2 linked regions of the Rhodothermus marinus genome follow. The main gene of each other region encodes a partner of the protein of the gene in region 2 in a complex. Links are inferred from orthologs where the notes say so. Each region holds a gene or a part of one and is shown on either strand. Other genes may lie near its edges.

Evidence for each region.
Region 1: the proteins of xseA (region 2) and xseB are in contact, whole or in part, in a cryo-EM structure (PDB 8TXR), measured with the Escherichia coli proteins. The link is inferred for Rhodothermus marinus from one-to-one orthologs.

What each region holds. Positions count from the first base shown.
Region 1 is NZ_AP019797.1:2,553,388-2,565,263, forward strand. What follows is about bases 3,298-6,160. They hold xseB (exodeoxyribonuclease VII small subunit), read left to right. Parts: upstream 3,298-4,542; coding sequence 4,543-4,779; downstream 4,780-6,160. Other genes in these bases: GYH26_RS11080 (acyl-[acyl-carrier-protein] thioesterase), read left to right, coding at 3,298-3,695; GYH26_RS11085 (SDR family NAD(P)-dependent oxidoreductase), read right to left, coding at 3,687-4,463; GYH26_RS11095 (hypothetical protein), read left to right, coding at 4,835-5,338; GYH26_RS15360 (hypothetical protein), read left to right, coding at 5,344-5,475; GYH26_RS11105 (L,D-transpeptidase), read left to right, coding at 5,547-6,160. Outside these bases: GYH26_RS11065 (M1 family metallopeptidase), read left to right, coding at 1-138; GYH26_RS11070 (GspE/PulE family protein), read right to left, coding at 142-2,028; GYH26_RS11075 (glucose 1-dehydrogenase), read right to left, coding at 2,106-2,876; more of GYH26_RS11080, read left to right, coding at 2,949-3,297; more of GYH26_RS11105, read left to right, coding at 6,161-6,512; GYH26_RS15365 (hypothetical protein), read right to left, coding at 6,517-6,648; lepB (signal peptidase I), read right to left, coding at 6,773-7,843; lepB (signal peptidase I), read right to left, coding at 7,853-8,971; GYH26_RS11120 (hypothetical protein), read right to left, coding at 9,029-9,859; lepA (translation elongation factor 4), read right to left, coding at 9,864-11,669; lspA (signal peptidase II), read right to left, coding at 11,745-11,876. UniProt on the Escherichia coli protein: Bidirectionally degrades single-stranded DNA into large acid-insoluble oligonucleotides, which are then degraded further into small acid-soluble oligonucleotides.
Region 2 is NZ_AP019797.1:1,765,571-1,777,441, forward strand. What follows is about bases 811-3,668. They hold xseA (exodeoxyribonuclease VII large subunit), read left to right. Parts: upstream 811-1,558; coding sequence 1,559-2,779; downstream 2,780-3,668. Other genes in these bases: GYH26_RS07585 (fructosamine kinase family protein), read right to left, coding at 811-885; GYH26_RS07590 (low molecular weight protein-tyrosine-phosphatase), read right to left, coding at 882-1,406; GYH26_RS07600 (serine hydrolase domain-containing protein), read right to left, coding at 2,776-3,668. Outside these bases: GYH26_RS07580 (HAD family hydrolase), read left to right, coding at 1-27; more of GYH26_RS07585, read right to left, coding at 10-810; more of GYH26_RS07600, read right to left, coding at 3,669-3,912; GYH26_RS07605 (N-acyl-D-amino-acid deacylase family protein), read left to right, coding at 4,001-5,605; GYH26_RS07610 (hypothetical protein), read right to left, coding at 5,700-5,891; GYH26_RS07615 (adenine nucleotide alpha hydrolase), read left to right, coding at 6,018-6,704; GYH26_RS07620 (hypothetical protein), read left to right, coding at 6,792-7,217; hemN (oxygen-independent coproporphyrinogen III oxidase), read right to left, coding at 7,416-8,792; GYH26_RS07630 (glycosyltransferase family 4 protein), read right to left, coding at 8,886-11,210; GYH26_RS07635 (OsmC family protein), read right to left, coding at 11,353-11,775. UniProt on the Escherichia coli protein: Bidirectionally degrades single-stranded DNA into large acid-insoluble oligonucleotides, which are then degraded further into small acid-soluble oligonucleotides.

The sequences.
Region 1 (11,876 bases), 790 kb from region 2 along the record:
TGGACGGCCCTGTCGGAACTGCTGCAGGACCTGCGGCTGCGCCTGCGGGTGCCGCTGTGGGTCAGCGATCCGGACCTGCTCGGCGAGCGCGACGCGCTGCGCTTCCGATGGATGCTGGGCATCGTGGTCGGGCGTTGACCCTCAGCCTTCGAAGGCCACGGTGGCCAGCATTTCCTCGACGGTGGTTTCGCCGGCCAGCACGACCTCGCGGGCGGCCTCCTGCAGCGTCTGCATCCCCTCTTTGATCGCCTGCTCGCGCAGCGCGTCTTCGTCGATCGCGTCGCGGGCGGCCACGATCATGTGGCGAATGGCGCGGGAGAACCAGAGCGTCTCGGTGATCGCCCGCCGCCCCTTGTAGCCGACGCCTTTGCAGACCGGACAGCGCGGATTCTGGCCGGCTCTGTAAAACGTGGTGCGGGCGATCTGTTCTTCTGTAAAGCCGAGCCGCATCAGCAGCACCGGATCGGGATCCGGGTCCGGCACCCGGCACTTCGGACAGAGCTTCCGGATCAGGCGCTGGGCTACGACCAGGTTGATCGCGTAGGCAATCAGAAACGGCTCGATCCCCATCTTGTAGAGCCGGCTCACCGCACTGGGGGCGTCGTTCGTGTGCAGCGTCGAAAACGTCAGGTGCCCCGTGTTGGCCAGCTTGATGGCCAGCTCGGCCGTCTGGCGGTCGCGCATCTCACCGACCATCACGATGTCGGGGTCGTGCCGCAGGATGGCCCGCAGCGCGTCTTCCAGTCCCAGCTTGTGGCTCAGCTTGATCTGGCGCACGCCGGGGATGATATACTCGACCGGGTCTTCGACGGTCAGCACGTTTTTGCGCGGACTGACGACCTGGTGGAGGGCGGCGTAGAGCGTGGTGCTTTTACCGCTGCCGGTGGGACCGGTGACGATCACCATGCCGTAGGGCTGGCGGATCGCCCACTCGAAGCGCTCCAGCGCCCGCTCGGAAAGCCCGAGCAGCCGCAGGTCTTTGATGACCTTGCGGTCGTCGAGCACGCGGATGACGATCGACTCGGCGCGCACATCGAAGCTGGCCGTGGCGATCGGGAGCACGGAGACGCGGAAGCGGATGAGGTGGTCGTCGATCCAGCGCTGGATGAAACCATCCTGCGCTTTTTCCCGCTCGAAGCGGTCCACCCCACCCGCCTGGTCTTTCACCACGGCCAGAAACGCCTCGGGATGCACCTTGTCCTCCAGGTGCCAGCGGTGCAGCTCGCCGTCGATGCGGAAGTGAATTTCGACCTTCCGATCGTGGTTCGGGAAGATGTGGATGTCGGAGGCGCCCTGGCGGACGGCTTCGACGAGCGTCGCTTCGAAAAGGTTGATCAGCTTGGAGCGGTTAATTTCAGCCTCCAGCGACTCCTCGTCGATCAGCTCGGTATTTTCCTCATAGCTCATTCCGAGATCGACCGCGCTGCCTTCCTGCTGCACGCGCTCCAGATACTCGTTGCGTCTGGGAAAGGCCTCCTGAAAAATCTGTTCAATGGACGAAGCCGGCGCATAGCGCAGCTCGAAGCGATCGATCCCGAGCCAGGCGATCTGGCGGTGCAGGTTGGGACGGGTCGGATCGTGCGTGGCCAGCAGCCAGCGCATCACGCCGCGCTCGGCATCTACCTCTTGCCCGATCGGCAACACCCGCTCCCGCTGCATCCAGTTCCATTGCTCCTGCGTGAAGCGCTGGCGCTGATCCCGGAGGAAACGCAACACCTGAGCCCGATCGATACGGGCCGTCTTGAAGCCGTACACCTCGGCCGCCGTCGCATAGACGACCTCGGGATTGATGCCGTCGATCTCGGTAAGGACGCGCCAGAGCGGCCGACGCCGGTCTCTGTCGAGCTGACGCCACTTTTCCCAGGCCTTCCGCACCTGTTCTTCACGGACCAGCTCCTGAAACAGGAGCATGATAATGACCGGATCGCTCAGATCGGTCAGCGAAAATTCTGCTTCGTTGACGTCATCGCCCGCGGCTGACGGCTCCACGAAAGGCAACGGTTCGGAATGGGGCCGATTCTCGGACATGTTTTTCCCGGATACGAGTTCATACGGATCGATCCTGTTCAGAGAATCGGCCGATCGCGCTTTTTCTAAAGCGACGTTTATTCGACGTAGATCATTTTGCGCGTCATGCCGCCGTCCACGATGAACGTCTGCCCCGTGATGAAGCCGGCTTCCTCGGACAGCAAAAAGGCCACCAGGGCGGCCACGTCTTCGGGACGGCCTACGCGTCCCACCGGGTGCTGCGCGTGATCGACAGGCCGCAGCTCGGGCGCTCGCCGTCGGCTTCGCTTCTGCCAGTCGCTCACCTCGATCCATCCCGGGGCTACCGCGTTGACGCGTACGGCCGGTCCTAGGCTGATGGCCAGTGCGTGCGTCAACGCCACCACGCCGCCTTTGGAAGCGGCATAGGCCTCGGTGTTGGGCTCCGATTGAAAGGCCCGCGTGGAAGCGATATTGACGATGGCGCCTCGCTGCTGCCGCAGATAGGGCACCGCGGCACGCGCGCACAGAAAACACCCCGTCAGGTTGACGCTCAGCACCCGGTTCCAGACTTCGAGCGACAGGCGCTCCACTGGCTCGTGGTAGGGCTGCGCGATGCCGGCATTGTTGACCAGCCCGTCGAGCCGCCCCCAGGCCCGGATCGTCTCCGCCACCGCCCGCTGCACGTCGTCCTCCCGGCTTACATCGCCCGCCACGAAGCGGAGCACGTCGGCCTCGACGCGAAAGTCTTCCAGCAGTTCGGCGCCGGCCTCCGCGTCGATGTCCAGACAGGTCACCCGCCAGCCCTCACGCAACAGCCGCGCGACGATCGCGCGTCCGATGCCCTGCGCTCCGCCGGTTACCAGCGCGACTTTTTCCTGAACAGCCATGGGTTCACCGGTTTTTTGCGTTGCAGACGATCCCGAAGTCCTACCTTTCTTGCAAAGCAGGGTGCCGATTTCATGACGACTTCGCTTCGCTGGACCGAAACGCTGCGCGTGCGCTCGTTCGACGTGGCTTCGGACGGGCTGCTTTCGCTGCCGGCCCTGGCCGGCTATCTGCAGGAAGCGGCCAGTCGCCACGCGGCGGCGCTGGAGGTGGCCTTTCTCCAGGTGGAAGGCCACCCGGTCTTCTGGGTCCTGCACCAGCTCCGGCTGCAACTCCACAGGCGGCCAGCGTGGGCCGAGACCGTCCATGTCGATACCTGGCCGTGCGGTCACCGGGGCCTGCGGGCCCTCCGTGCCTACGCCGTGCGTGACGAAAACGGTTGCCTGCTGGCCGAAGGGCTTTCGGCCTGGCTGCTTGTCGATCCGGTGCGCCGACGGCCGGTCCGACTCCCGCCCGAAGTGTTGCGCCTGCGCGGTGAGGCCACTTCGCCGGTCCCTCCAGAAACCGCCCTGCCTGCCGTGCCCGAGATACCGCCACGCTGGAGCGACACCGTACGCGTTCGCTTCAGCGACCTGGATCGCAACGGCCACGCCAACAACACCCGCTATCTGGCCTGGCTGCTCGACGCCCTGCCCGATACGCAGCGCGCCCGTCCGCTGCAGACGCTGGTCATCACTTTTCGCAGCGAAGCACGCCTGGACGACGCGGTCGTCGTAGAAAGCTGGCCGCTGGAACCCAATCGGCTGCGCCACCGCTTCACACGCGACCCGGATCGCCAGCTCCTGGCCGAGGCCCTGACCGTCTGGGCGGCTTCAGATTAACGAACGTGACTGGCCGCCGTCCACATTGATGCAGGCTCCGGTGACCCAGCGGGCCCGCTCCGACACCAGAAACGTCACCACGTCGGCCACCTCCTCCACCGTGCCGAAGCGCCCCATCGGAATGTTCTGCGCAATGAACTGGCGGGTGCCCTCCGGGTCCTCGCGCATCCGCCGGTCCCAGCTCCCGCCCGGAAAGCGGATCGAGCCCGGCGCCACCGTGTTGACGCGAATGTTGTGGGGTGCCAGCTCCAGCGCCAGGATCTTGGCCGCGCTGATAAGCGCCGACTTGGTGCTGTTGTAAATGGAAAGCCCCGGTCCGCCTGCCTCACGCCCGAAGATCGAAGCAATGAACACGATGGCCCCGCCGCCCTGCTGCTTCATGACCGGAATCACGGCCCGGGCGCAGCGCAGATGCGCCCGCAGGTTGAGCTCGATCAACGCCGACCAGTCGTCCTCGGAGGTCTCCTCGAAATAGCCCCGGCGGTTGCCTCCGGCATTGCCCACCAGGATGTCCACCCGACCGAAGTGCTCAAGAGCGGTCTGTACCAGTTGCGTGCCGGCTTCCGGCTGCGTCACGTCCAGCGTGATCGCCACGACTTCGGCCCCCTGCTCCCGGAGCATGTCGGCGGTGGCCTCCAGCGCTTCGGCACCCCGCGCACAGATGACCAGCCGGCATCCTTCGGCGGCCAGACTCCGGGCGATCCCCTGGCCGATTCCCCGGCTGGCACCCGTCACAATCGCTACTTTTCCGTGTAAACCCAGATCCATTGTCTCATCGACTTGCTTTCCTGCGGAAGCTACTGCATATTTTCTGCGATGCGCAAGTAAACGAGAAACGCCGGGCATTATGGATCACACCCCGATCCCTTCCGACGATCACCTCTCGTTCGAAGCGGCGCTGACGCGTCTGCAGGAGATCGTGCAACATCTGGAAGATGACCGGCTGGATCTGGAGGCTTCCATTCTGGCCTACGAGGAAGGGCTCAAACTGGCCCGGTACTGTCTGGAGCAGCTCCGCACGGCCGAACTGCGCATTCAGCAACTCTCGCTGGACGGTGAGGACCATCCGGAAAGCCCGGATTGATCCCCTGGCCCTGCCGGGCGTTTAAAGCCCGGCGTTACACCAGTCCAGACCGATCATGACGTTGTTCACAGAACTTCCCGACGAGGCCCGGCTGTGGATCTTCGCGGCCGATCGGCCCCTTTCTGACGCCGAAAGCCAGACGCTGCTGGAGACTCTTACGCCTTTCCTGAAGGAATGGACGGCGCACGGCCTGCCGGTCCGGGGACAGGCTGCCGTGCTGCATCACCGCTTCCTGCTGCTGGCCGGATACGTGCCGGGCGGCGAGATCTCCGGTTGCAGCATCGATGCCGCCACGCGGGCCGTGGAAGCAGCCGCCCGGAAGCTGGGCATCGCCTGGGTTTCGCCGCTGGTGATTTTCTACCGGGACGCTGAAGGCACCGTGCAGCACGCCACCCGTGGTCAGTTTCGTCGCCTGATCGCCGAGGGCAAGGTCACCGCCGAAACGCCCGTCTTCGATCTGTCGCTGACCACCGTCGACGTGCTGCGCCGCGGCGCCTTCGAAAAACCGGCCGGCCGGAGCTGGCACGCCCGCGTCTTTGCCCTGGCGCCGCAGACCTGACCGCCATGGCGCTGCTCAACGGGTTTTTCGATCGACTTCTGCACTGGTTCGTCCACGCCGAAGCCGAACGGCGCGAGATCCTGCTGGGCTCGCTGTTGCTCCTTTTTATCATGTCGGAAGGGTGCCGGGCCCCTTGAACCGGGAACAGCGACCGAGCCATCGGCTTTGTCAGAAAACCTGAACCCATGCATTCATCCCGGGAATCGCTATGCGTCGCGGTGTCTTCGCATTGTTCCTGCTTTGCCTGCTGCCCTCGGCATTGCAGGCCCAGGACTATATCAACCAGACGGCGCTGGAAGACATCCTGGAGCATCAGTACGAGGACCTCGACGCCATTCCCGAAGTCCAGTACCACTACTACATCCTCCACCACAGCTCGGGCAACAATGTGCTGGCCCGCAACACGCTCTACAAGGAGCTGGGCGATGGTGATCTGGAGCTGGGGAAAAAGCGGGCCCGGCTGGTGGAATTGCTCAACCGCGTGCTCATCCGCAACCTGGAAATCGGCGACACGCTGGTCATCCCCAATCGGTTCGATCTGGACTTTCGCGCCTACTCGCCGTTTCCCCGTTACTATCCGGGCGGCCGGGACTTCGACAAGCTCTTCATCATGGACAAATCCATCCAGGCCTTCGGGGCCTACGAATACGGCAAGCTGGTGCGCTGGGGCGTGATCAATACGGGCGCACCCGACAACCCGACGCCCAACGGCCGCTTCAACTTCAACTGGAAGGAAGAATACCGTGTCTCTTCACTCAGTCCGCCCGGTGAACCCTGGGAGATGTACTGGGTCTTCAACTTCCACGATGCACGGGGCATTCACGTGCATCAATACCCGATGCCGACCGGTGGACCCGACAGTCATGGCTGCGTGCGCCTGATCGACGCCGATGCGAAGTGGGTCTTTCACTGGGCCGATCCCTGGCAGACGACGGCGGGCGGCACCGGCATCGCATCGCGCAGGGGGAAGATCATCAAGCAGGGCACGACCGTGCTGGTGATCGGCGAAGATCCGGTGGGACGGCCCCGCCCGTTCATTTTCAAGAAGCAGTACCCGGTGCTGAAGCGGGTGGAGTTGCCCAATCATCCTTACGACGTGCCGCCGGGCACGCCGCAGCAGGAGTACTTCGACAAATTGAGGAAGGCGCGGGAGGGGGCCGGCACCTCGCGCTGACGCGTCAGAAGTAATGGCCGACGGCCCAGATCACCCCGATCAGCAGCAGATACCAGCCGGCCAGGAGCAGGTAAAAACGTAACCGCCCCCATCGTATCCGTGCCGACGGCCACCAGTGCAAATGTAACGCCCGCATCGGTCTGTCCGGTTGAAAGATGCTACAGATCCGGACAGCGAAAACCGTTCCCGATGCCCCGGCGCGCCCTGATGCCCTGATCCGGGCGCGCCGGCGTCTTCAGCTTGTGCACCTTTTGCCCACGTCAGCGCACAGGACGAAACAGCCGATCCCAGCGAATGCGGTGTTGTTCAGGATCCCAGGACAGGTAGACCAGCAGGGCTTTGCCCACGACGTGGTCGGCCGGCACGAGGCCCCAGGCCCGGCTGTCGAGCGAGTTGTCCCGGTTGTCGCCCATGACGAAGTAGTAGTCCTGGCGGATCACGCAGAAACGGCCGGGACGTCCGTCGATCAGGAACGTGCCATCGGGCCGGGGATAGATCTGGTGCCCTTCGAAGCGAATGAGCAACTCTCGATAGAACGGCCAGGTGCGGGGCGTCAGGTAGAGCGTATCACCACGTCCGGGAATGTAGATCGGTCCTCGGTCTTCTTCCCGGCGGGCTTTACGGGCGGCCGCTCCCTGGAGCAGGGCTGCGGCCGAGTACGGCCGCAACGTATCGACCGCGCTCAGGTGGGCAATGTGGCGGGCTACCGCCACCGTGGCATCGAAAAACAACAGACCGGCGCGGTAGGCCGAGCGCGAAACGTTACGGGCGCCGAGAGCCCGCAGTGAATCCGGAGAAAGCAGTGCACCCGGACGCAGCTGGAGCATCCAGCGCTGCTGCACCAGGTCGGGATCGGGAAGCGGCCGGCCGTTGACGTAAACCACTTTGTCCCGGATCCAGAGCGTATCGCCCGGCAATCCCACCACGCGCTTGATGTAATGCGTCTTGCGATCGATCGGACCGGTCTCGACGGGATAGTTGAACACGATCACATCGCCCCGCCGGATCTCGGTAAAGCCCGGCAGCCGCAGGTAGGGCAGCTCTACGCCCGGCACGTACCACGCCGTGAACGGCAACCCCAGCGACATGGGCATCCGGGGTCCGTAGTGCAGCTTGGAAACCAGCACGAAGTCGCCCACCAGCAGCGTCTGCTCCATCGAAGGGGACGGGATGCGATAGGCTTCCAGCGCAAAAATCCGGATGAGCAACGCCAGCGCTACGGCCAGCCCCAGGGCCGTCAGCCAGTCGCGCATGCGCTGCCGCCACCGGCCCGACTGCACAGGCACGTCTCCGGCCTGTTCCGCCAGCTCCTTACGTTCCCGCCCCACCATCACGACACGTCAGCGGATCGGTTTGAAGAGCCGGTTCAGACGCGGTAGATGATGCCGACCGTCCCAGGAGAAGTAAATGAACAGCGCTTTTCCTACCACGTGGTCCATCGGGACGAATCCCCAGAAGCGGCTGTCTTCGGAATTGTCCCGGTTGTCGCCCATGACAAAGTAGTAATCCTGTCGGAACGTGTAGGTGGTGGCCGGGCGGCCGTCGATCAGGAACGTGCCGTCCTGTTGGCGACCGGTCGTGTGCCCCTCGTAGCGCCGGATCACGGGCTCCAGATAGGGCCAGTTCTCCTCCGTCAGCGTGACGTTCAATCCCTGCGCCGGAATGACCACCGGCCCGTAGTTATCCGGCGAGTAGCCCATCCCCGGTGGATACATCAGGTCGCTGTAGGTGCCGCCGCGCGGAATCACCAGCGGCTCCACGCGCTCCACGTAGGGCCACTGGGCGATGGCCTCGGCCGCTCCGGGCGTGGCCATGATGAGCACCTGCCGGGGGTCCGGCGTGGGCTGCACCTCCTCGATGCCCAGCTCGGCCAGGCGCACCTCTGGAAGCATGATGCGCGGATCGCTTTTGATGACCCGCCAGTACTGCTGCATGGTGGGCCGCAGCGACTGCGGCTCGCCGTTGACGTAGACCACCTTGTTCTGAATCCAGAGCGTATCGCCTGGCAATCCCACCACGCGCTTGATGTAGTGCGTCTTGCGATCGATCGGCAGGTCCTCCGGTGGATAGTTGAACACGATCACATCGCCCCGCTCGATCTCGGTAAAACCTGGAAGCCGCGTGTGCGGCAGCGTGAGGCCCGGCACGTAGATTTTGGTGAACGGGATGCCCAGCGAGATGGGCGTGCGCACGCCGTAGTGCAGCTTGGAGACGAACAGGTAGTCGCCCACCAGGAGGGTTTTCTCCATGGAAGGCGTGGGAATGCGGAAGAGATCGAACAGAAACGTGCGCACCACCAGCATGACCACCAGGGCAAAGACCAGCGCCTCGACCCACTCGCGGAGCTTGCTTTTGGGAGGGCGGGCCTGCCCATCGGCCGAAGGCGCGCTCGGCGTATCGACGCGGCCCCGACGCTTCCGGGTGCGCTGCGTGGTCGATTCGGGATGCGTGGCTGCCAAGGCTCGGGAGGGTCTGGTCAGAACAACGTCGGGAAAACGCTACAAACCGTCTCCGGTTCAATCGGTATCCGACAGGCGCGGCCGCCCTGGAATCATCAGGGGCCGTCGAATGGGCTCCAGGAAAAACGTTCGGCCGTCGAAGCCGGTCAGGTACCAGGTATCGGTCTCGCGCTGGTAGTAGTAGTCCACAAACGGTGCGCGACGGGGCTCGGCAATCAGGCGTCCCAGCAGGGCCTGCCGGATCGCCCAGAGCTGGTTCCGGTAGCGCGGGGCACTGGCCACGACAATCCCGCGCTCGAAAGGACCGTTCACATCCATGATCCGGAACGGAATCGAATCGTTGAGCACCAGCCAGTACTCGAACTGGATGTACTCGTCGCGCGGTCGTCGTTGCTCAAGGTCCACTTCAGCCAGGGTGCGGGTCGGATCGCCGAAGTGCGCCTGCAGGCGGGCGCGTAGCTCCGGTGTGCGCAGCGTATCCAGCGGCGTCCAGCTGTTGCTGCCCAGATAGGCCCAGCCGTCCTGCCCGAAGCGCCGCTGGAACCAGCGCTGCTCGAAGCGCCGCACCACGCGCCAGCTTTCCAGTACAAAAGCCGGGGCCGGTTCTTCCCGAGGCATTGCCTGGGCCACCAGACGGCCCAGGGCCGGATACCGCTCATAGAGCGCCAGCGGAAGCGGCTCGGGAGGACGCGGCGGCAGCATGGTGGCCCATTCGACGGCCTGCTGCTGCAGCCAGGCGGTGCGGTAGCTCCACACCAGCGCCCGCTGCGCCTGAATGCGGTGCAGCAGGTGTTCGATGACGCCGTCCTGAGCCACGGCCGGTCCGACCAGCAGCAGGCCGAGCAGCCACCCCCACCACCTGCCGTAGCCTGTCGGGCTTCGGGTCATCGCGTCAGTCTCCCACCGAAAGTACGGCCAGAAAGGCCTCCTGGGGCACCTCGACGCGCCCCACCTGCTTCATGCGCTTCTTGCCTTCCTTCTGGCGCTCCAGCAGCTTGCGCTTCCGGGTGACGTCGCCGCCGTAGCATTTGGCCGTCACGTCCTTGCGGAGCGCCTTGATCGTCTCACGGGCGATCACGCGGGAACCGATGGCCGCCTGGATCGCCACGTCGAAAAGCTGCCGCGGAATCAGCTCGCGCAGCTTCTGCGTCAGCTTCCGCCCCACCTCGTAGGCCTTGCTCCGGTGCACGATCGTCGAAAGCGCATCGACCGGCTCGCCGTTGATCAGAATGTCCAGCCGCACCAGATCGCTGGGCCGGTAGTCCAGGATCTCGTAGTCGAACGACGCGTAGCCGCGGCTGACGCTTTTGAGCTTGTCGTAAAAGTCGAAGATGATCTCGGCCAGCGGTAGCTCGTACTGCAGGTTGACGCGCGTGCGATCCAGATACACCTGGTTGCGATAGACGCCGCGCCGATCCTGACAGAGCTGCATCAGCGGGCCGATGTACTCGGTGGGTGTGATGATGTCGGCCCGCACGTAAGGCTCCCGGATCTCGGCGATTTTGCCGGCGTCGGGCATCTCGCTGGGGTTGTCCACCGTGATCACCTCGCCGGAGCGCAGCACCACTTGATATTCGACGTTCGGCACGGTGGTGATGATGTCCAGGCCGAACTCGCGCTCAAGGCGCTCCTGGACGATCTCCATGTGCAGCAGCCCCAGAAAGCCGATGCGGAAGCCGAAGCCCAGCGCAGCCGACGTCTCGGGCGTAAAGGTCAGCGAGGCGTCGTTCAGCTGAAGTTTTTCCAGCGATGCCCGCAGCTCCTCGTACTGCTCCGGATTGGTTGGAAAGACGCCGCTGAAGACCATGGGCTTGACCTGTCGGAAGCCCGGAATCGGCTCGCTGGCCGGACGGTGCGCGTGCGTGATCGTATCGCCCACGCGGGCCGAACGGATGTCTTTGATCGAGCCGATCACGTAGCCCACCTCGCCGGCCCGGAGCATTTCCACCGGTTGCCGCTCCAGCCGCAGAATGCCGATCTCTTCGGCCACGTACTCGCGGCCGTTCGACATGAAGCGGATGCGCTCGCCGGTCTTCAGCGTGCCTTCGAAGACGCGCACGTAGACGACGGCCCCGCGGTAGGTGTCGAAGACCGAGTCGAACACGAGCGCCCGCAGCGGCGCCTCCGGGTCGCCCTTGGGCGGCGGAATGCGCTGCACGATGCGCTCCAGCAGCTCGGGCACGCCCTCGCCCGTCTTCGCGCTGATGCGCAGAATGTCCTCGGCCGGCTCGCCGATCAGCTCTTCGATCGACTGCGCCACCTCGTCGGGTCGGGCGTTGGGTAGATCGACCTTGTTCAGCACCGGAATGATCTCCAGGTCGTGCCCGAGCGCCAGGTACAGGTTCGAGATGGTCTGGGCTTCGATACCCTGGGAGGCATCGACCACCAGGATGGCCCCTTCACAGGCCTTGAGCGCCCGCGACACCTCGTAGGTAAAATCGACGTGTCCGGGCGTATCGATCAGATTCAGGATGTACTCCTCCCCGTCGCGCGCGCGGTACTTCATGCGGATCGCATGGCTTTTGATCGTGATCCCGCGCTCGCGCTCCAGATCCATGCTGTCGAGCACCTGGTCCTTCAGCTCCCGCTCCGAGAGCGTGCCGGTCAATTCAAGGAGCCGATCGGCCAGCGTGCTCTTGCCGTGGTCGATATGGGCAATGATACAGAAATTTCGAATCCGGTCGCGATACGAAGCCATAGCCTGCACGTCACCACACAGAGCTTTCGGAATGCAGCGCTGATATACCGCCCGGAATCTCCGGGTTCCGCCCGCTCAGGATTCCTCGACGGGCTGTTCCGAGGCGGTTGCCGCCATAACGGCCGCCTGCTGGCGGCGATGGAACTCTTTCTGGAAGAGCAGCAGGCCCACCACGCCGATCACGATGGCCATGTCGGCCACGTTCCA
Region 2 (11,871 bases):
CAGGCCCTTTCACGCAAAGCGTCGTAGCGTGCGCGCCACGCCTGCGGCATAGCCGCCGCCGAAAAGGTTCAGGTGGTTGATCAGGTGGTAGAGGTTGTACAGCTCCCGCCGCTCCTCGTAGCCCGGCTCCAGCGGCCAGGCCACCCGATAGGCCGCATAAAAGCGCGCGTCGAACCCGCCGAACAGTTCGGTCATCGCCAGGTCGGTCTCCCGATCGCCATAGTAGACGGCCGGATCGATCAAAGCGGCGCGACCATCGGCGGTCACCATGAAATTACCGCTCCAGAGATCGCCATGCAGGATCGAGGCCGGCGGGCGTGCCGGCAGTAGCTCCGGCAGCCTGGCTTCGAGGCGCTCCAGCCAGCGATCCCAGCTCCGCTCCCAGCGCCCCCGCTCACGTGCCCAGCGCACCTGCGGTTCGATGCGATGTCGCCAGAAGAAGGTCGGCCAGTCGTCCTCCCAGGTGTTTTCCTGGGGCATCCGACCGATGAAATTGTCCTGATCGAACCCGTAGCGGGGCCCCAGATGCCGGTGCAACCGGGCCAGCCCTTCGCCGAAGTGTTCCCAGAAACGGGGGCCGGGACGGCCGGACTCGATCCATTCCATGAGCAGGAAGCCGGGGCAATCCGGCCACGCCTCGGCCAGCGCCACGACCTCGGGGATCACCAGCGGACTCCCGGCCGCACGGAGTGCCTGCAGGCCGGCCGCTTCGGCCGCGAAGGTACGTGCCACCTCGGGCGGGCCCCATTTCAGAAAGTACGGTCCCCGGTCCGTTTCGACCCGGCAGGCCTGCGCAATGCAACCGCCTCCGACGGGCACGGCGTGACGGATCGGGCAGCCCAGTGCCTTCGCCAGTGCTTCCTGCAACGCGGCAGGCAGCGTCATCGCGACAGATCGGCCGTTTCCTTCAGCTTGTAGAGGGAAACAAGGTGCTCCAGCAGACGGCGCGCCGTGCGCTCCACGATCTGATAGACCTCCTCAAAGCCGCGCTCGCCGCCGTAGTAGGGATCGGGCACTTCGCCGTCGCCGGGCTCCGGATCGAACGTGCGGAAAAGCTCCACCTTGTGCCGGAAGCGCCCGTCCCGATCCAGTCGGAGCACGTCTTCCAGGTTTTCCCGGTCCATGACGTAGATGTGGTCGTAGCGGGCCAGATCTTCCCGACCGAGCTGGCGGGCCACATGACCGCTCAGATCCACGCCGTGGCGCCGGGCCGTCCGCTGCATGCGCCGGTCGGCCGACTCTCCGACGTGCCAGGGACCGGTCCCGGCCGAGTCGATCTCAAAATGGGCCGATAGTCCGGCCTCGTCCACCAGCTTGCGAAAGACGCCCTCGGCCAGCGGACTCCGGCAGATGTTGCCCAGACAGACGAACAAAACGCGGATTGGCTGATGATTGGTCTGCGACATAGGCCCCCTGCGGTTACCTGACGACAATGAATGCGAAGGTGCGTGAACGTCTGATGTCTGGCAAAAGTGCCATTTGCTTCAAAAATTGCAGGTTTCTTGATGGAGAGCGTCTCCTGTTTTTTTCTTTCAGGCAAATCACACACCAAAAGATCATGGAGTCGCTATTTGATTTTGCCTTTGAGCCGCGCATCTGGCGGGTCGGCGAACTGGCCGAGGCGCTCTGCGAGACGGTCGAATCGCTCTATGACGAACTGATCGTCGAAGGCGAACTCTCGAATTTTCGGCGGCACCGGCAGAGCGGCCACTGCTACTTTACGCTGCAGGATGGCGGGGCCCAGCTTCGCTGCGTCATGTGGGCCAGGCAGGTGCAGCGGTTGTACTTCCGGCCGGAAGACGGCCACCAGGTGCAGGTCCGGGGCCGCCTGACGTTCTACAAGCCCCGAGGTGAGCTGCAGTTGATTGCCACGTCGATGACGCTTGCCGGGGCCGGCGCCCGCCAGCAGGCCTTCGAGGCGCTCAAGCGCAGGCTGGAGGCCGAGGGGTTGTTCGATCCAGACCGCAAGCGTCCGCTCCCCCGCTTTCCCCGACGAATCGGCGTCGTCACTTCCGACAGCGGTGCCGCGTTGCAGGATATTCTCAGTATTCTGCGTCGCCGCTTTCCCGTCGTCGAGGTGCTGCACTGCCCGGTGCGCGTGCAGGGGTTGCAGGCGGCGCCGTCGATCGCCCGCGCCATCCGACTGATGAACCGGCTGCCGGAGGATCGCCGGCCGGACGTGCTCATTGTGGGACGCGGCGGCGGATCGGTGGAAGACCTGTGGGCCTTCAACGAGGAAGTCGTCGCCCGGGCGATTTTCGCCTCTCGCATCCCCGTCATCAGCGCCGTCGGGCACGAAACGGACGTGTCGATTGCGGACCTGGTGGCCGATCGGCGGGCGGCCACGCCGTCGATGGCGGCCGAGATCGCCGTACCGGATCGGGACGATCTGGAAGCCATGCTGATCCGCACCGCCCAGATCATGCGTCAGTACCTCCGGCAGGGCCTCGATCGGCGGCGCCAGCGTGTGCACATGCTGTTGCACCACTACGGCCTGCGCCGCGTCCCGGACCGGTTGGCCCGTCTGCAGGACGAGCTGCAACGGCTGGAAGCCTCGCTGCAGCAACAGGTCCGGCAACTTCTGGAACGGCGCCGGCAGACGCTGGCCCTGCTGCAGAGCCGCCTGGCCGCTTTCGATCCGCAACTTCCCCTGCGTCGCGGCTACGTGCGCGTGCGGTGCAACGGCAGCCTCGCCACCCGTGCGCATCAGCTCCGACCCGGCGACGCGGTCACGCTCGAATTCTATGATGGCCGGCACGACGCCCGCATCATCTCTTAATCGGAGGGAACGGCCGCGGCCGCTTCCACCACGTGCTGAGCCACCTGATCGGCGATCCAGAACCCCAGCGGCGCCAGTCGCACCCCCTGCAGATTGGCAATCAGCGCGACGACCACCTGTGCTTCGGGTAGCAGCACGAGTACCGAGCTGCCACCCACGGCGCCTCCGGTATGCCAGACAAAGTGGCGTCCCAGGTGCTCGCCGACCCGCCACCCCATGCCGTAGCCCGTCTCCTGACCGTCTTCGGTGCGCTGCGAGGTAAACAGCAACTGGACCGTCTCCGGCTTCAGCAGGCGCCCGGTCAGCAGTCCGTTACCGAAACGCACCAGGTCCGGTGCCGTCGATAGAAACCCACCGCCGGCCCATTTGACGCTATTGTCCACGTAGGGCGCGTTCATCAGCAAACTATCCCGGTAGACATAGAAACGCGCGCGGTACATGATCAGGCTGTCGACATGCTCGGCCACCGTGTCGTGCATGCCCAGCGGGTCGAACACATAGCGGCGCATGAACTGCAGGAACGGCTCACCGGAGGCCCCCTCAATGACCGCGCTGATCAGATTCCATCCATAGCTGGAATACGAGTAGCGCGTGCCCGGCCGGAAGAGCAAAGTGTCATCTTTGAAGACTTCCAGGGCCTCCACCACCGAATCGTAGTGTTTCATGCTGTAAAATTCCTGATCGCGGTAGTGCCGGATGCCCGCCAGATGTCCGGCCAGTTGACGGGTCGTGATCGGCCAGCGTTTTTTCGGAAAGGTGGGCACGTAGCGCTGCACCGGGGCGTCCAGGTCCAGCTTCCCCTGCTCGACCAGCAGTCCCAGTGCGGCCGACGTCAACGACTTCGACACACTGGCCACGCGCAACTTTGTCTGCGGCAGCATGGGGACGCGATTTTCCACATCGGCATAGCCGAATCCCTCCGCCCAGATAAGTTTACCGTTCACCCCGATGGCCGCCGAAAGCCCGGGCACTCCGTAACGCCGCATCAGCGCATCGATGGAGTCCCGGACCTGCACCAGTAGCGAGGCGTGTGGCGGGGCAGGTGCCACGGCATAGCGCGGTGCCCGCTGCGCCTTCAGGGCCGGCGCCACGGCCAGCAGCAGCAACAGGCCATAAAACCGGAGCCGACGCATGGCTTCACTCTCTGTTGATCACACAAACTCTGGCGCAAAGCTATTAAATTCTTACTGAAAGCGCTACTTTCAAACTTCAGAGGTTACCATGCTTACCCTGCTACTGGCGCTGTGCATCGGACTGGTTGCCGGCTCTACACCGATACACCTCGACACGATCTACACGGTCATTCTGGAAGGCGGCACCGTTTACGACGGCACCGGAAAGGCGCCGTTTGTGGCCGACGTGGGACTGGTCGGCGATCGCATTGCTGCCATTGGTGATCTGAAGGAGGCGCGTGCGGCGCTCCGGCTGAATGTCGAAGGGCTGGCCGTAGCCCCCGGTTTTATCGACATCCACAGCCACGCCGTACGGGGAGGCCCTGAAACCAGCGGCATCTTCCGCCAGCCACTGGCCGAAAACTACATCCGCCAGGGTGTCACCACGGTGTTTGCCGGGCAGGACGGCTCCTCGCCGCTGCCCATCGACGAATTTCTGGCGCGCTTTGAGCTGACCCCGGCCGCCATCAATCTGGGGCTGTTCGTAGGCCACGGGAGCGTCCGTCGTGCCGTCATGGGCAACGAAAACCGCGATCCCACTCCGGAGGAGCTGGAGCAGATGAAAGCCCTGGTGGCACAGGCCATGGAAGAAGGGGCCTGGGGTCTGTCATCCGGGCTGAAGTACGTTCCCGGCGCCTACGCGCGCACCGAAGAGGTCATCGAGCTGGCCCGCGTGGCCGGTCGCTACGGCGGGATCTATATCACACACATGCGGGATGAGGGATTACACGTGCTCGAAAGCGTCAAAGAAACCATCCGGATCGGCCGTGAAGGTAGCCTGCCGGCGCAGATCACCCATGCCAAAGTGATCGGCCCGCGCATGTGGGGCAAAAGCCGGGAAATGCTGCGTCTGGTGGACGAGGCCCTGCAGGCCGGGCTCGACGTCTCCATGGACCAGTATCCCTATACAGCCTCCAGCACAGACATCAGCGTGCTGTTTCCGGCCTGGGCGCTGGAGGGAGGTCGCGAAGACATCGTCGCCCGGCTGCGCGACCCGGAAACTCGCCACAAAATCAAAGAGGCCGTCATCTTCAACCTGCGCGAGGATCGGGGTGGCGGCGATCCGTCCCGCGTACAACTGGCCTTCTGTCGCTGGGACACGACACTGAACGGCAAAAATCTGGCCCAGGTGCTGCAGGAGCAGGGACGGCCGGTTACTGTCGCAGAGGCGGCCGAGCTGGTGCTGGAAATCCAGGAGCGAGGCGGCTGCACGGGTATCTTCCATGCCATGAGCGAGGAGGACGTCGAGCGCATCATGCAGCATCCCCGCACGATGATCTGCTCCGACGGCGGCATCCCGGACCCCGGCGTCGGTGTCCCTCATCCACGTAACTACGGTGCCTTTGCCCGCGTGCTGGCCCGCTACGTACGCAAGCGGAGCATTCTCACGCCCGAGGAGGCAATTCACAAGATGACCGGCCTGCCCGCCTGGCGCCTCAACCTGAAAGACCGCGGCGTGCTACGCCCGGGCGCCTATGCGGATGTAGTTGTGCTGGACCTAAACCGCGTGCAGGACCGCGCCACGTTCACGAATCCTCACCAGTACGCCGAGGGCATCGTGCACGTGTTTGTCAACGGCCAGGCCGTACTGCTTGACGGCGAGCTTACCGGCGCGCGTCCTGGTCGCGCCCTGCGTAAAGGACAGGATGGATGAAACGCCTGTGCGTTAGCAGAAGAGGGCGACGGACAGGCATTTAAGCCGGCCGTCGCCCTCTTTGTTTTCAGAACCCGTGCCTTAGTTTTGCGCATTACATCTGCTCGGCAGCTGCCGTATCCGGAGCCGCCATGGTGGTATCCTGCTGCAGCGTATCCACGGCGGCCGGTGCCTCCTGTTGTTCGGTCGCCGGTTGTTCCTGCTGCTGTTCGGCCGCACGCTGCCCACAGGCACTGAGGCTCACCATAAACAGTGCAGCAAACAGCACATAGATTAAACGACGCATGGCTCCTGGGTGTTGGTTGGTGGGTGAGTTTTATAATAAGCCAAAATATACTGCATTTTCTCGGCAAAAAAAGACCCGAATTACAATTTTTGCGATAGAACCGGGCTGAAAACAGGCCGACTTTCGATGAAAACGCCCGTGCTTGTCTCCTGGAGTGGCGGCAAAGACAGCGCCCTGGCGCTTTATCGAACCCTGCACGATCCGAACTGGCAGGTGGTCGGATTGCTGTGCACGATCAGCCAGCCATACGACCGGATCACCATGCACGGTGTCCGGCGCGCGCTGATCGAACAGCAGGTAGCCGCCATGAACGTAGCGCCCATGATCCCGATCTTCCTGCCACCCGAGGCGTCGAACGAAGTGTACGAAGCGGCCTGGGCGGAAGCGCTGCGTCCGTTCATTGCACAGGGCGTCCGGCACGTGGCGTTCGGCGACATTTTTCTGGAAGACATTCGCGCCTACCGGGAGCAGCAGCTGGCGAAGCTGGACATGAGACCGGTTTTTCCGATCTGGACCGGTAGCCGTAGGCGCACCGACAGCCTGGCCCTGCTGGACGAATTCTGGAACGCGGGCTTTCGCACGCGCATCGTGTGCGTCGATGCACGACACCTCGGTCCAGAATGGGCCGGCCGTGAACTGACCCCGAAGGCGGTAGAGAAGCTACCGGAAGCCGTCGATCCCTGCGGTGAAAACGGTGAATTCCACACGTTCGTCTTTGACGGGCCGCTGTTTCGCCATCCGGTCCGACACCGGCTCGGCCGACGCGTCGCCCGCCGGGGTTTTCATTTTCGCGATCTGGTTCCCTCTAAATGAATTTGCCATAACGGACATCAAAGGCTGGAGCTTCCCGCAAAAAGCCCGTATCTTTCCGGCGCATTGCACGGAAAAACGCGTCGTACCATGGAAGCCGTTGTACAGGATCGGACCACGGAAGCTCGAAAGCTGCTGACCACCGCACTGGAAGAATTGCAGCAGGCCCGCCGGGCGCTCGAAGCCCAGCCCACCGACTACCGGGGCCTGCTTGAACATACGCTGAAGGCGCTCAAGGCGGCTTTTCGGGGATTTCTGACCTGGCACGATGTGCCCGTTCCTGAAGATGCCTCGCTACGACTGATGGCGCGCCCCTGCACCGATCTGGCCAGCAGCCTCCACCTCTACTTTGATCTACTCTTGCCGCTGGAAGCCGAAGCGCCGTCGCTGCTGCAGAAAGACGCGCTCTCGGTCAACGAACGCGAGCGCATCCGCAACGCCTACTTTACGGCCCGCAACGCCATCGCCACCGTGCTGGGCGAACTTCCCGCCTCGCTTCATCCTACCGCCGCCTGATTTCCTTATACGATTTCCGGAAAATCATAGTGCATATGAGAAAGCATGGGCGCACATTGTGGTGCGCCCTTACAGATCCTTGATGTTTTCCCTATCCCGTAGGGGCGGACCACTGTGTCCACCCGATCATACCCGCCGGATTGTGTCCGGCACACAGGGTGTTGCACCCTCATGCACCGGTAAATCAGCGATCCCATATTACACCGTCTGGGAATACATGGGGCGGTCGGATGTGGCCTGCAGATAGGCGTCGAAAGCCATGGCCACGTTGCGGATGAAGAAACGGCCGGTTTCGGTGACCTCGATCACGTCGGGTCGGCGCACGACCAGCCCGTCGGCTTCCATTTCCTCGAGCCGTGCCAGCGGCTCGGAAAAGTGTGCCGCGAAGTCGATCCCGAAGCGTCGTTCAACGTCGGGAATGTTCAGCCGAAAGTGACACATGAGCGACATGATCACGTGCCGCCGGAGCCGATCCTCTTCGGTCAGCACATAACCCTTCCCCACCGGAAGTTGTCCCCGGTCCAGCGCCGCATAGTATTCGGGAAGCGTTAGCACATTCTGCACATAGGCGTCACGGAGCTGGCTGATGGCCGAAATACCGAACGCGTACAGTTCGGTGCCGCCATGCGTGGAGTAGCCCTGAAAGTTACGCTGGAGCGTGCCTTCATCGAGCGCGCGGCTGAGCGGATCTTCCGGCCGCGCAAAGTGATCCATGCCAATGTAGCGGTAGCCGCCCTCGGTGGTCAATAGCTCGACGGCCCGCAGGAAAAGTTGCAGTTTTTCGGCCGGTCGGGGCAGCCACTCCTCACGGATAAGCCGCTGGTGCTTTTTCTTCCAGGGCACGTGCGCATAGCTGAACAGCGAAATGCGATCGGGTCCCAGGTCGATCACCTGGCGGATGGTCTGCTCGAACTGTGCCAGGTGCTGGTGCGGCAACCCGTAGATCAGGTCGTAGCTGATGCTCTCGAAGCCCAGCTCACGTGCCCAGCGCGTGACCTCGGCCACCTGCTCGTAGGGTTGCACCCGGTTGATGGCCTGCTGGACGGTGGGATCCAGATCCTGCACGCCGAAGCTGATCCGGTTGAATCCGGCCTGCCGGGCCGCCTCCAGATGGGCACGGGTCAGGCCACGCGGGTCTGCCTCGATGCCGATCTCGGCGTCCGGCGCAAAGTGAAAGTGCCGCCGGAGCAGGTCCATCAGCGCCACGATCTGCTCGGGCGCCAGGTAGGTCGGGGTGCCGCCGCCCCAGTGCAGCTGCACGACGGGACGGTCGGGCGCCACCCACCGGCTGACCAGCGCGATCTCTTTTTCCAGGTAGTCCAGGTAGCGGGCGATCTTCTCCGGCCGGTGCGTGACGATCATGTGACAACCGCAGTAGTAGCAGAGCGAGCGGCAGAACGGCAGGTGCACGTACAGCGAGAGTGGCTCGGGATCGGGGCGCTCGTTGTCGGCCCGGATCATCGCCACCACCGTCTTCGGCGTCATCCCCGGCCGGAAATGGGGCGCGGGCGGATAGCTCGTGTAGCGCGGTCCGGGACGATTATACTTCTCCACCAGCGCCGGCGACACCTGCATATTCGCTCCAGATTCTGGATTTACGACAATTCACTCCGATACCTGTAACATACAACAGCCCGGCACCCTGGATTCGATGCCGGGCCGAATTCGTCAGATTTCTGCAGATGCCCCATTGGCCACACCGGCCGATTCGACCATCCGCTGTTCCACGCGCTTCTGCTGCAGCGGCAGGTACGCCTCGGCCAGTTTCATCTCCAGCAGCGACAGCAGGAAGGCGAGCGTCGATTCGGCGCCCTGGTTTTCGTTGACGCCGTTGGGTTGCAATCCGTCGCAGCAGCCTCCGGTGGATGGATCGTAAAGCGGCACGCCGAGCTGGTTACGTCCCAAGAACCACTCGAAAGCCCGGCGCGCCTCGCGATACCAGAACGCATCGTTCGTGATTCGGTAGGCTTCCAGGCAGGCCGAGACCGTCGCATGCGCCTCGATGGGCTGCTGATCGAAACGGGGACGTTTCTTTCCGCGCAAATAGAACCCATCATTGCCGATCGGCACAAAGTTGCCCTGTTTGTCCTGCTGCACGCCGACCAGCCAGCGCAGCGACTCCAGCCCGGCCTCCAGCCATTCCGAACGGCCGGTCCAGTAGCCGGCCATCATGAGCGCATGGGGCATGCGCGCATTGGCATAGGTAAGCCGATCTTCGAACCAGCGCCAGTCGTCACGCCGGTTTTTCTGGTAGAGCTGAAAGAGCCGATCGGCCAGCGTCTCACGGGCCTGGAGGGCCGTCCGGTCTCCGTAGAAGCGCCGCAGGTATTCCTGCACGCCCAGAATCGTGAAGGCCCAGGCGCGCGGACTGGTAAACGCCAGCGCAGCGGGCAGCGCCTCGTCGAAGAGGCGTCCGGCCAGCTTCCAGAGCCCCGGGCGCCGCGAGCGCCCGACGACGTAGCCCAGTCCCCAGAGGGCCCGGGCGTGACTGTCTTCGGAGCCGACGGCTTCAAGCCAGTGGCGATTGTAGTCCAGGAAGTTGCGAAAACGGCCGGTTTCCGGATTGAAGGCGTGCCAGAGGAAGGCCAGGTAGCGCGTGGCCAGCTCGGGCGCTTCGGTGGCCGTCTTGCCGCCCAGTTCTTCGAGCAACACGGCCACGATCAAAGCCCGCGCGTTGTCGTCGGTGGTGTATCCCTCGTCGTAGTTGGGTACCGTGTAGGTGGCGTGCTGCAAGATGCCCGTGTCGTCAGTCAGGCGCTTGAGATGATCCAGCTTGAGCACGGGCAGCTCATCCGGGCGCTGGTTGAGCGTCGGGATGGCCACGCGCGTGCGGGTGGTGCCGGCCGCGCGGGCCCGTTCGAAGCTCTCCAGATAGCGCTGCGCCACCACCGGCCAGATCATCTGGCGGCCGTACAGGTAGGCTCGCTTCCGGATGGCATGGCGCTCGGCCTCGTCGTCCAGCAGCCGGTTGACCGCCTCGGCAATGGCCTTCGCGTCCCGGAACGGCACCAGAATGCCCCGTCCGTCGGCCAGCAGCTCTTCGGCGTGCCAGTAAGGCGTCGAGATCACCGCCTTGCCGCAGCCGACCGTGTAGGCCAGCGTACCCGAGGTGATCTGCTCCCGGTTCAGATAGGGCGTCAGGTAGATGTCCGCCGCGCCGATGAACTCGACCAGTTCCTCCAGGCTGACGAACCGGTTGTGGAAGATCACATGCTCCTCGATGCCCAGCTCCCGCGCGCGACGCTGCAGGAAGAGCCGGTAGCTTTCGCCCTCCACCTGGCGCACGTGCGGATGCGTGGCGCCCAGCACGATGTACACGACGTTCGGGTGCCGCTCCAGAACGGCCGGCAGGGCCTCGATCACGTACTCGATGCCCTTGTTACGCGAAAGCAGCCCGAACGTCAGCAGCACGATCTTGCCCTCGACCCCGAAGCGGTCTTTGTAGAAGTTCGGGTCCACGAAGGGCACGTCCGGGATCCCGTGCGGAATCAGATCGATTTTGCTTTCCGGCACGCCGTAGATCGTCTGCAGGAATTCCTTGCCCCGCTGCGTCATCACGACCACACGATCCGAAAGCGCCGTCAATTCTTCGAGCACGGCCCGTTGCTCGGCGTTCGGCTCGCGCAGGATCGTGTGCAGCGTGGTCACGACGGGCATGCGCAGCTCGCGCACGAGCGTCAGCACGTGGCTACCGGCAGGGCCTCCGAAGATCCCGTATTCGTGCTGCAGGCAGACCACGTCCACATCGTTGATGTTCAGGAACTCGGCGGCACGCCGGTAAGCCGTCAGGTCCTCTTCGAGGATTTCAAACCGCACACGGGGCGGGTAGGCGTATCCTTCCGGACGATCGTTGATCGGGACGGCAAAGCAGGTGGTTTCGGGAGCGGCCGCCGCAACGGCTTCGCACAGGTCCGTGGTGAACGTGGCAATGCCGCACTGGCGCGGCAGATAGTTACCCACGAAGGCGATCCGCCGTATGCGAGCCCCCTCCATAGGGAACGACCTGGATGGTTGACAGGAAAAAATAAAGTTTACTAAAAGGTGATCGCCCGCTTTTTGCAAACGTTCCTGAAGAAATGGCAAAACGGCCGGCACCGAGCCGGCCGTTGCCACATGGTAACAAATCGGACGACGCTCAGACCAGCCGCGCGTGCAATTCGATGACGGGCACGGCGGCCAGCGCTTTGGAAACGGGGCAGCCCTGCTTGGCCGCCTCGGCATGCTCCAGAAACGTCTGCTCGTCCAGGCCCGGCGCCTTGACTTCTGTATGCAGCTCGATTTTGCTGATGCGTGGCCCGTCGTTCGTCATCTCCAGATGCACGCGCGCTTCGGTCTGCACTCGCTCAGGGGTGTATCCGGCCTGGGCCAGCCGATTAGCCAGCGCCATCGAAAAACAGCCGGCATGCGCCGCGGCGATCAACTCTTCCGGATTGGTGCCCTCCCCTTCCTCGAAACGCGAGGCAAACGAGTAGGGCCCTTCGAAACTGCCGAAGGCCATACGGCCGCTTCCTTCCCGAAGATTGCCGTTCCAGACGGCTTGCGCTTTGCGTACAGGCATAGGTCTGCCGTGTTGGTTCAGGGTGATGCTCTGCGCAAAAATAAACCTCCCGGCCACAAAAGCAAGGTGTGTACGGAAATGTTACACCCTGTTCCC